Regions from separate parts of the Halobacillus ihumii genome, predicted to be linked through region 4. Evidence: riboswitches for the same ligand, from Rfam matches in the RefSeq annotation. Region 4 holds a riboswitch; each other region holds the start of a gene.
The links. A riboswitch is a leader RNA that binds a small molecule or an ion and turns the genes downstream of it on or off. The one in region 4 is predicted to bind S-adenosylmethionine.
Positions count from the first base shown of each region.

Region 1 (2,203 bases), 2.4 Mb from region 4:
ATCACCAGTCCCTACCCCTGTCGCAGCGGTAACAATCCCTGGTCCTACTGTTTTTAACTTTCCCCCGATCGTCGTCGGAGCTTTAGGAACCTCTGTATGCATTTGCTCATGAGAATGTGCTTCAGAACTCACAATCATCCCTCCATTGTAATCGTTTTCAAAAAAATAAATTATAAGTACCGTTGTTTTACATTTTTAAGATGTTCTCTCATCGCTGCACTTGCAGAACTTGGTTCACCCTCTTGGATAGACTGAAAGATCGCCCTATGTTCCTGCAATATCTGTTCGCTTTGCCCCGGTATATCCAGGGATCGGGCTCGGCTGTCCTCTAGCCCAATTAACACCTGATCAGATACCATGTTCATGACTTGAGCCAGTAATTGATTTCTTGCGATCCTGGCAATGTACATGTGAAAAGCTAAATCCTCTTCGGCAGCCAAACTATTAGCTAGCACGGCCTGTTCGAGCTGAAGATAGAATTGTTCCAATCCTACAATATCCTGCTGATTTCTTCTATGTGCCGCGTAATAAGCAATATCCACTTCTACAGCCTGTCGCAATTCCATAAGCTCAACCATATTAGCCGACTGTCCACGAATAAGAGCCCGGAGTTTATTCATAATATCTTCGATCGTATTTTCTAAGAGATAAACACCACTGCCCTGCTTGATTTCAACGATGCCAGACGACTCCAGCACACTAAATGCTTCTTTCACAGATGTTCTGGATACAGACAACTTTGCAGCCAGCGTCCTCTCTGAAGGCATTTTCTCCCCAGGTACAACTTCCCCCCTTTTAATACACTTTTTAATTTGTTCTACGATCATATGATAGACGCGTTTTTTTCTGATAGGAGACTCCTTCATCTTCTCTACCCTTTCGAAAAAATTATTGAACAGACTAAGTGGATGGTCCAGTTTAGTTTACAAGGTTATTTTTCAGAATTCAATGATTATTTAGAACCTTTTCTAAACCCTTCGAAGAGTCGTACCAATGTCTGAATTTATTATTTTTTCCGATTATTCATTGACAATAGCTGTGTTTTCATATTACGATTAAACTCAAATTAAAAATTCTTATCCAGAGAAGCTGAGGGATCTGGCCCTGTGAAGCTTCAGCAACCTCTGACAACTGTCAGAAAGGTGCTCCGTCCAGCAAGATTTAAGATCTTGGGAGATAAGAGCGGATTTAACCGTCAAACCCTCTTTTCTCATTAACAGAAAAGAGGGTTTTTATATGTGTGATTAAGATTTTTTACATTTGGACGAAGTGCATTAAATGATTTTAACGGAAAGGAAGTTGTTATATGAGTGATATCGTATTGTTGTCAGGAAGTCCTTCAGAACAGTCAAGATCAGAAAAAGTTTTAGATTATCTAGACAGATTGGTCGTTGAGGAAGGGTTATCTACCACTAAAATTTCAGTCCGCAATGTTTCGCCTGAGGATCTATTTTATGCCCGTTTTGACAGTGAAGCGATTGAGGAAATTACGGAAACGATCCAGCAAGCAAAAGGAATCATCGTTGCTTCACCCGTGTATAAGGCCTCCTACTCTGGCATTCTTAAAGCACTCATCGATCTATTGCCACAGGATGTGTTAAAGGATACACCCGTTCTTCCCATTATGAGCGGCGGCAGCAAATCCCATTTACTCGCCATAGAATATGCACTTAAACCTTTGCTGGCTACGTTGAAGGGACAAAATCTAAAAGGTGTGTATTTACTGGACGATCAGATTGATAAATCCAGACCTTCCCATCCGATCACCGATATCGATTGTGAACAACGCTTGAAGAAACAGCTCGTTTACTTTCTTCAAATTATTCAAAAACAAGTTCCGCTAATGTTATAAGCACCTCAAAGCAGGAGGCACGTTCATTGGCTTATGAACGTGCCCCCTTCTTTTTTATAAAATTAACTCGGTTATTTTCTTCCTGTCCAATACGCCCCTTCATCAAGATGAGCAAACGGAATATCGGTATCCACTTCACCATGAATCCGTTCTAACTGAAGATCTTCCCCATCAAGCCACTTGGCGAAATCAAATTCCATCGGCTCCGCGTCTCCACCAAGCGCGAACCAGGTTTTCATTTCTTTAGGCAAGTAACCTGATGTATGAATGGTTCCTGCCCAATTCCTGTATTGTTTTGAGAATACGCCTTTATCTGTATCATTCATTAACCGGAATGCATCATAAGCCCCG
Region 1 covers NZ_CACVAO010000001.1:3,071,415-3,073,617, reverse strand. The annotation lists gene G6R08_RS15245 (Nramp family divalent metal transporter) at 1-132, opposite strand, end outside; gene G6R08_RS15240 (FadR/GntR family transcriptional regulator) at 171-866, opposite strand; SAM riboswitch class I at 1,074-1,183, shown strand; gene ssuE (NADPH-dependent FMN reductase) at 1,307-1,852, shown strand; gene G6R08_RS15230 (C45 family autoproteolytic acyltransferase/hydrolase) at 1,924-2,203, opposite strand, start outside.
Region 1: linked by a shared signal. The riboswitch ahead of ssuE (NADPH-dependent FMN reductase) and the one ahead of metK (methionine adenosyltransferase) in region 4 are both predicted to bind S-adenosylmethionine.

Region 2 (2,203 bases), 2.4 Mb from region 4:
CAAAGATCCCACAGGAAAGCGCCCTTTGCTTTCCGAGGAAGCTGAGTCCGTGCCCGCGGAAAGCGAAGTGTTTTGACGGAGCGATGGTAGAATTCCTTTCTTGGCACACAAATAATCCGAACTGATTTGGTCGATTATTTTATACTTTATTCGGTTTTGTCCCAACCTCGGGTTTAAACTCAGCAATAGCTTCTTCTCCGTAAACTGAAACTTATCTGTTCTTGATTCGTACCTTAAACAGTACGAAAGAGGAGGACCTTGCATATGAGCAATTATTCACTACAGCAATTCGTTCAGCAAACGAAGCAGGATGAGACAGAGAATGATTATTTTGAGCTGGAAACCCCCCGGATCTTGGAAGTGAATCTAACGGATGAAGTATGGGCGAAGACAGGTTCTATGATTTCTTATAATGGAGCCATTAAATTTACGCGGGAAGGAATCCTTGAACATGGTGTCGGCAAAATGTTCAAGAAGGCCATTTCTGGTGAAGGAAGTTCACTCATGAAGGCGCAAGGGCAAGGACGTTTATATTTAGCTGACCAGGGGAAGAAGATAACGATTTTTGACCTAGCTAACGAGTCAATTACAGTGAATGGCAACGACCTGCTAGCATTCGAACCGAGTATTCAGTGGGATGTTAAATTAATGAAGAAAGTGGCAGGAATGATGTCAGGCGGGTTGTTTAATATTACGATGCAAGGAAGCGGAAGAGTGGCGGTAACTTCACACTACGAACCGCTTACGTTACTCGTCCGGCCTGGAGAATCTGTTATAACTGACCCTAATGCTACGGTAGCCTGGTCGGGACACCTGCAGCCAGAGTTCCGGACAGATATCAGTTTTAAAACATTTCTTGGGCGGGGCAGCGGCGAATCCATCCAGATGGAATTTAAAGGGGAAGGATTTGTCATCGTTCAGCCTTTCGAGGAAGTTTACACAACCGGAAGCAGCTGATGAAGGAATATTATTGATAAATGAACAGAGTTCGTCATGTTCAGCAAGTCTTACACATATATTAAAAAGTAGGAAAAAGTTAAGCCTTCACCCTTTACTTCATTGGTGAATCATTGTATGATGAATAATATCAAAAAAATAATAACGGAAACTTCTTATCCAGAGAGGCGGAGGGACTGGCCCTTTGATGCCCGGCAACCATCGAATCAATCCAATAAGGATTGACGAGAACGGTGCCAATTCCTGTAGGATGGTAACATTCTAAGAGATGAGAGGATCGTACGGAATATTACGACCCCTTTTCTTATACTGGATAAGAAAAGGGGTCTTTTGGTGTATAAACCGTCATACTCTCTTTATAAAGAAGTTCCGAATTAACAGAAAGGGAAGATGAGTTATGGCTACAGCTATTTTTGGTGCAGGATGCTTCTGGGGGGTAGAACCCTTCTTTGAACGATTTGACGGAGTTATCTCAACACGTGTGGGATATACGGGTGGGAATGTCGAGCACCCGACTTATGAGCAGGTAAAAACGGGCACAACAGGTCATGCCGAAGCTGTAAAGATAGAGTATGACCCGGGCGTCCTAACATATGAAGAGCTGGTCAATATCTTTTTTGAAGCTCATGACCCAACAACGGTTAATCAACAAGGGATTGATGTTGGGCATCAGTATCGCTCAGCTATTTTTTACAGCAGCGATCCTGAAAAGAAGATTGCCGATGAGAAAATTCAGCAATGGAATGGGAAGGGAATTTTCAAGCGGCCGATTGTAACAGAAGTTACCCAAGCGGCTGAATTTTATGAGGCTGAAGAGCATCATCAGAAATATTCACAAAAAAATGGATCAGCCGCCTGCAGTATTGGATAATATAGCAAGCGGGAGGGCCTTTCTTTTATAAGGAAGGTTCTTTTTTTTTGGAGTATTAGAAGATACTTCCCGTTATCTGCAAAATATGAAAGAATGGAGTGGCGATAGAGGAAGATCATTTCATATCTTCATTCAATTTTCTGAACGAAAAGGAGGAAGGACAGCCGTGTGGTTTAATGATGGGCTACTCCTGATCATGACCATCTTTATGGTGATTGGAGCATTAGATTGCTATATTTTACATAACCGCTGGGGTCTCGGACAAAGGTTCTATGAAGCTTTTATGATGATGGGACCACTGGCACTCGCGATGGTAGGGATCATTTCATTGGCGCCTGTCCTTTCAGCGTGGCTGGCTCCGATCATTACACCAGT
Region 2 covers NZ_CACVAO010000001.1:3,099,466-3,101,668, forward strand. The annotation lists gene G6R08_RS15365 (AIM24 family protein) at 265-957, shown strand; SAM riboswitch class I at 1,110-1,232, shown strand; gene msrA (peptide-methionine (S)-S-oxide reductase MsrA) at 1,355-1,828, shown strand; gene eutH (ethanolamine utilization protein EutH) at 1,995-2,203, shown strand, end outside.
Region 2: linked by a shared signal. The riboswitch ahead of msrA (peptide-methionine (S)-S-oxide reductase MsrA) and the one ahead of metK (methionine adenosyltransferase) in region 4 are both predicted to bind S-adenosylmethionine.

Region 3 (2,203 bases), 2.2 Mb from region 4:
AAACGGAGGAGGACACACTTGGCCGGGCGGTCCAGAGAGTCAGGCATCTGCTCTGGCAGGAAATGTGCCTTCACATCCAGATGCTACCCAAGTCATTTGGGATCATTTGAAGTATTTCAAGAGAAACAAGCAGACGATGAGCTAGAATGTTTTGCTTAGGGAGCTATGTTCCTGTGTTAAGTCGTTATGTGCTCGAGTTAGGGCGTTATATTTTGGGGTGGGTCGCTTTATGATTAAGACAGGACGTTATCACTTCGCGTTAGGACGTTATAAAAAAGCTTGCAGCCGCTGCAGCTGCTCCATTCAAAAAAGGGGGCGTCTCTCAAGTGATTTACACTTTTGGGACGACCCCTTTTTGAGTATTAGTTCTTTATAGAACAGATAATGCAGCAATGGCTGTCAAAGGAAGAATAAGCCTTCCAATGCCGCCATATCCTCCGTATCCGCCATAACCATAAGGATAGCCGTAACCATATCCATACCCACCGTAACCATAGCCAGGGTATCCAAACCCTCCCCATAGTCTTGAATTGTCCTCGGACTGTTCATCCGCTAAAGTCATATGAACGTTTTCCATATCAACATGATCAATACGCCCTTGAAAAGAATCGCCAAAAACGGTTTGAATATGCACGTTTTTATTTTTGTGCTGATTGCAAACGTGATACATATGCTCTAAATGTTGCGGATCAGTAAAAAGATTTCCCATGTGATTCGCGTTCATATAATTTGAATTCATATATAAATTCCTCCTGTTTCTGTCACAATCTCCTTATAGGTTATTCATCTATAGCCCATTTGTGTATGGGCAAAGAAAATATAGGCCCCATGCCCAATTTCCAATAATTCCAATAACCCCCACCTCAGGTCATCCAATAATTGGATGACCTGAGGTGGGGGTATTTACCAGTTTTCTGAATTTCTTGTGTTCGGATTTGTTTTGATGTAGAGTATAAAATGGACTTTTTTAAACAATATATTCTTATCAAGAGAAGCAGAGGGGCTGGCCCGGTGAAGCTTCAGCAACCACCTTTTGGAATGGTGCTACATCCAGCAAGTACGTACACTTGATAGATAAGAAGGAACAAACTGATTAATTCAAGCCTTCTTCTTTCAAGAAGGCTTTTTAATTTGGACAGATTCAAGGAGGTTAGATCATGGAACAACAACATAAAGGAAATGCCTGGGCATTGCTTCCTTTTGCTATATTTATTTTATTGTTTATCGGTTCTGGCATTCTGACAGGAGACTTTTATAAAATGCCTGTTCTAGTTGCTTTATTTGTATCAATTCTGGTCGCGTTAATAATGAACCGGAAAACTAATTTTCAAACAAAGATCGACCAGCTGACAGAAGGCGGAGGACACCCCAATATTATTCTTATGGTAGTGATTTTCCTGCTGGCTGGAGCTTTCGCCAAAGTAGCTGAAGGGGTAGGAGCGGTAGACTCCACCGTAAATATGGGGCTATCTTTTCTCCCGGGAAATTTAATTATTGTCGGCCTGTTTATCATTGGATGTTTCATTTCGATCTCAATGGGGACATCTGTTGGAACCGTTGTAGCCCTTGCTCCGATTGGTTTAGGTATAGCTGAGCAGACAGATATTCATGTCGCTCTTACAATGGGGACAATTATCAGTGGTGCGATGTTTGGTGATAACTTGTCGGTTATTTCTGATACAACGATTGCTTCCGTTCGAACTCAGGGAGCAGAAATGAAGGATAAATTTAAAGCCAATTTCTTTATTGTGCTGCCTGCTGCGGTCATAACGGCGATCATTTTCTTTGTGATGACGGCCGATGCTTCAGGTGCAATTCAGGAAGCGAAATCTTTTAATTTTATAAAGGTATTGCCTTACCTGGCTGTGCTCGTCTTTGCTATCGCCGGGGTCAACGTCATTTATGTTTTATTCGGAGGCATTTTATTTGCTGGAGCCGTCGGACTCATTCTTAATGAGATCTCCATGATGGATTTCGTCACCTTAATTAGTGATGGATTTACAAGCATGCTGAACCTATCCATAATGGTCGTTCTCTTAGGCGGGCTCGTTGAATTAATTAAACAAAATGGCGGAATAGAATTTCTGCTGAGAAGCATTAGCAAGCGAATTAATAGTGGCAGAGGCGGCGAGCTTGGTATCGCTGCTTTAGTAAGTACAGTTAACTTATCAACGGCCAATAATACGATTTCGATCATTACGAC
Region 3 covers NZ_CACVAO010000001.1:2,807,586-2,809,788, forward strand. The annotation lists gene G6R08_RS13925 (CE1 family esterase) at 1-145, shown strand, start outside; gene G6R08_RS13930 (hypothetical protein) at 371-739, opposite strand; SAM riboswitch class I at 980-1,081, shown strand; gene G6R08_RS13935 (Na+/H+ antiporter NhaC family protein) at 1,158-2,203, shown strand, end outside.
Region 3: linked by a shared signal. The riboswitch ahead of G6R08_RS13935 (Na+/H+ antiporter NhaC family protein) and the one ahead of metK (methionine adenosyltransferase) in region 4 are both predicted to bind S-adenosylmethionine.

Region 4 (2,203 bases):
GCCAGCAGGACGTAGATCAAACAATTCCCTAACTGCTGTCACAAGCTTCTCTTCCGTTACTTTTCCTGACCCGTGTGTATCAATGGAGATCGAAACTGGCTGCGCTACGCCAATGGCATACGCCAATTGAACTTCACAGGAATCAGCTAAGCCTGCAGCTACAATGTTTTTCGCAACATAGCGGGCAGCATAGGCCCCAGATCGGTCTACTTTAGTAGCATCTTTACCGCTAAAGGCTCCTCCCCCATGGCGAGCATATCCGCCATATGTGTCAACAATAATCTTTCTACCTGTTAACCCGGCATCACCTTGTGGGCCGCCAATGACAAACCTTCCAGTAGGATTAATAAAATACTTGGTCTCCTCATCAATAAGTTCTGACGGGACAACAGGCTGAATAACTTTATCTTTCAAATCTCTTTGAATTTGTTCAAGTGTTATTTCTTCGGCATGCTGTGTAGAGATAACAATCGTATCGACTCGAACAGGCTGATCATGTTCATCATACTCAATCGTTACCTGAGTCTTCCCATCTGGACGCAAATAACCGAGAGTACCATCATTGCGCATATCTGAAAGACGCTTCGATAACTTATGAGCAAGTGATATCGGCAAAGGCATTAGTTCAGCCGTTTCGTTATTTGCAAAACCAAACATTAGACCTTGGTCTCCTGCACCAATAGACTCGATTTCTTGATCGCTCATTTGACCCTCTCTTGACTCTAGCGCTACATCTACTCCGCCTGCAATGTCCGGAGATTGTTCATCTATAGCCGTTAATACAGCACATGTATCAGCGTCAAATCCATACTTCGCTCTTGTATAGCCGATATCTTTAATCGTTTGACGTACAATAGCAGGGATATCTACATACGTATTTGTACTGATCTCACCTGAAACGAGGACAAGTCCTGTCGTAACAGTTGTTTCACACGCAACACGTGCGTTCGGATCATTTTTTAAAATTTCGTCTAGAATCGCATCAGAAATCTGGTCACAGATTTTATCAGGATGACCTTCTGTTACAGATTCAGATGTGAATAACCGGCGATTGGCTGGCATTCTGCTAAACTCCTCCTTCTGTTAAATACATAGATTAGACGGAACTCTTTACCAGTATCATTAGAAACCTCTCTAGATTCCTATGGTTTCCTTACAATCGTTTTTATGGCTATTGCACATTTCACGTTATATGTACATATGAATATGAACATCATCAGAAATTGTGCTGAACCTTTTCCCAATAAAAGAAAAAACCCTTCCTTCGTTCAGAGGAAAGGCATCGTTTCCTTTCGCTCTTATCGTCCAAGGCATAACAATTGCCTTGCTTCAGGTTAGCACCATGTCAGCAGCTATCTGACGGTTGCCGGGTTTCTCAGGGCCTGTCCCTCCACCAACTCTGGATAAGAGAGTATCCGTTCGAGATAATCGTACCGAAAACCTCATTTAATGTCAATCCGTTTACTATGCTTTAAGAAACGGTCTGCTTTTCTACGTAAATATCGCTATTATATAGTTAGCTCATATATCTGGAATAAGGAGCTCTTTACATTTCCGGTAAAAAGATGGATTCTCCGATTTACAAAAAAACAGAGACTAGTTTGACCATTATTGCTAAATGCAATAGGAAACGAATGAACTAGGGGTAAACCCCCACAAATAACAGCTTGGATTGTTCAAAGTTATCGAATGCGTGATACAAAATTTTATAGTAAAATAAATTGAAAGCATTTTCATTATTAGTATGGATTATTAAAATGAATGTGTTATACTATTAATCAACTTAAAGCAATAACTTAAAGTAATTTATGCTTTTTATTAATTTTAAAGTAAAGGCGGGTTGACACATATGAGTGCCATTAACCAACTATCAGATTTAAACCAACTTTTAGCGCAAGAGCATGTCCTCCATCATTTGTCTGTACCACAACTTGTAGAAAAAATACTTTCCAAAAAAGAAGGATCGTTAACGGATCGTGGGGCTGTTCTAGCTACTACAGGCACCTATACTGGCCGATCTCCAAAGGATAAATTTATCGTAAAAGATCATGAGTCAGAACCCAACGTCAACTGGGGAAGCACCAATCAGCCTATAGATGAGAGCACATTCGTTCATTTATACCATAAAGTGTTGGATCATTTAAAAGAGCGTGAAGAAGTATTTGTTTTTAAAGGCTACGCAGGAGCAGACAAGAAAAGCCAA
Region 4 covers NZ_CACVAO010000001.1:650,169-652,371, forward strand. The annotation lists gene metK (methionine adenosyltransferase) at 1-1,062, opposite strand, end outside; SAM riboswitch class I at 1,296-1,410, opposite strand; gene pckA (phosphoenolpyruvate carboxykinase (ATP)) at 1,850-2,203, shown strand, end outside.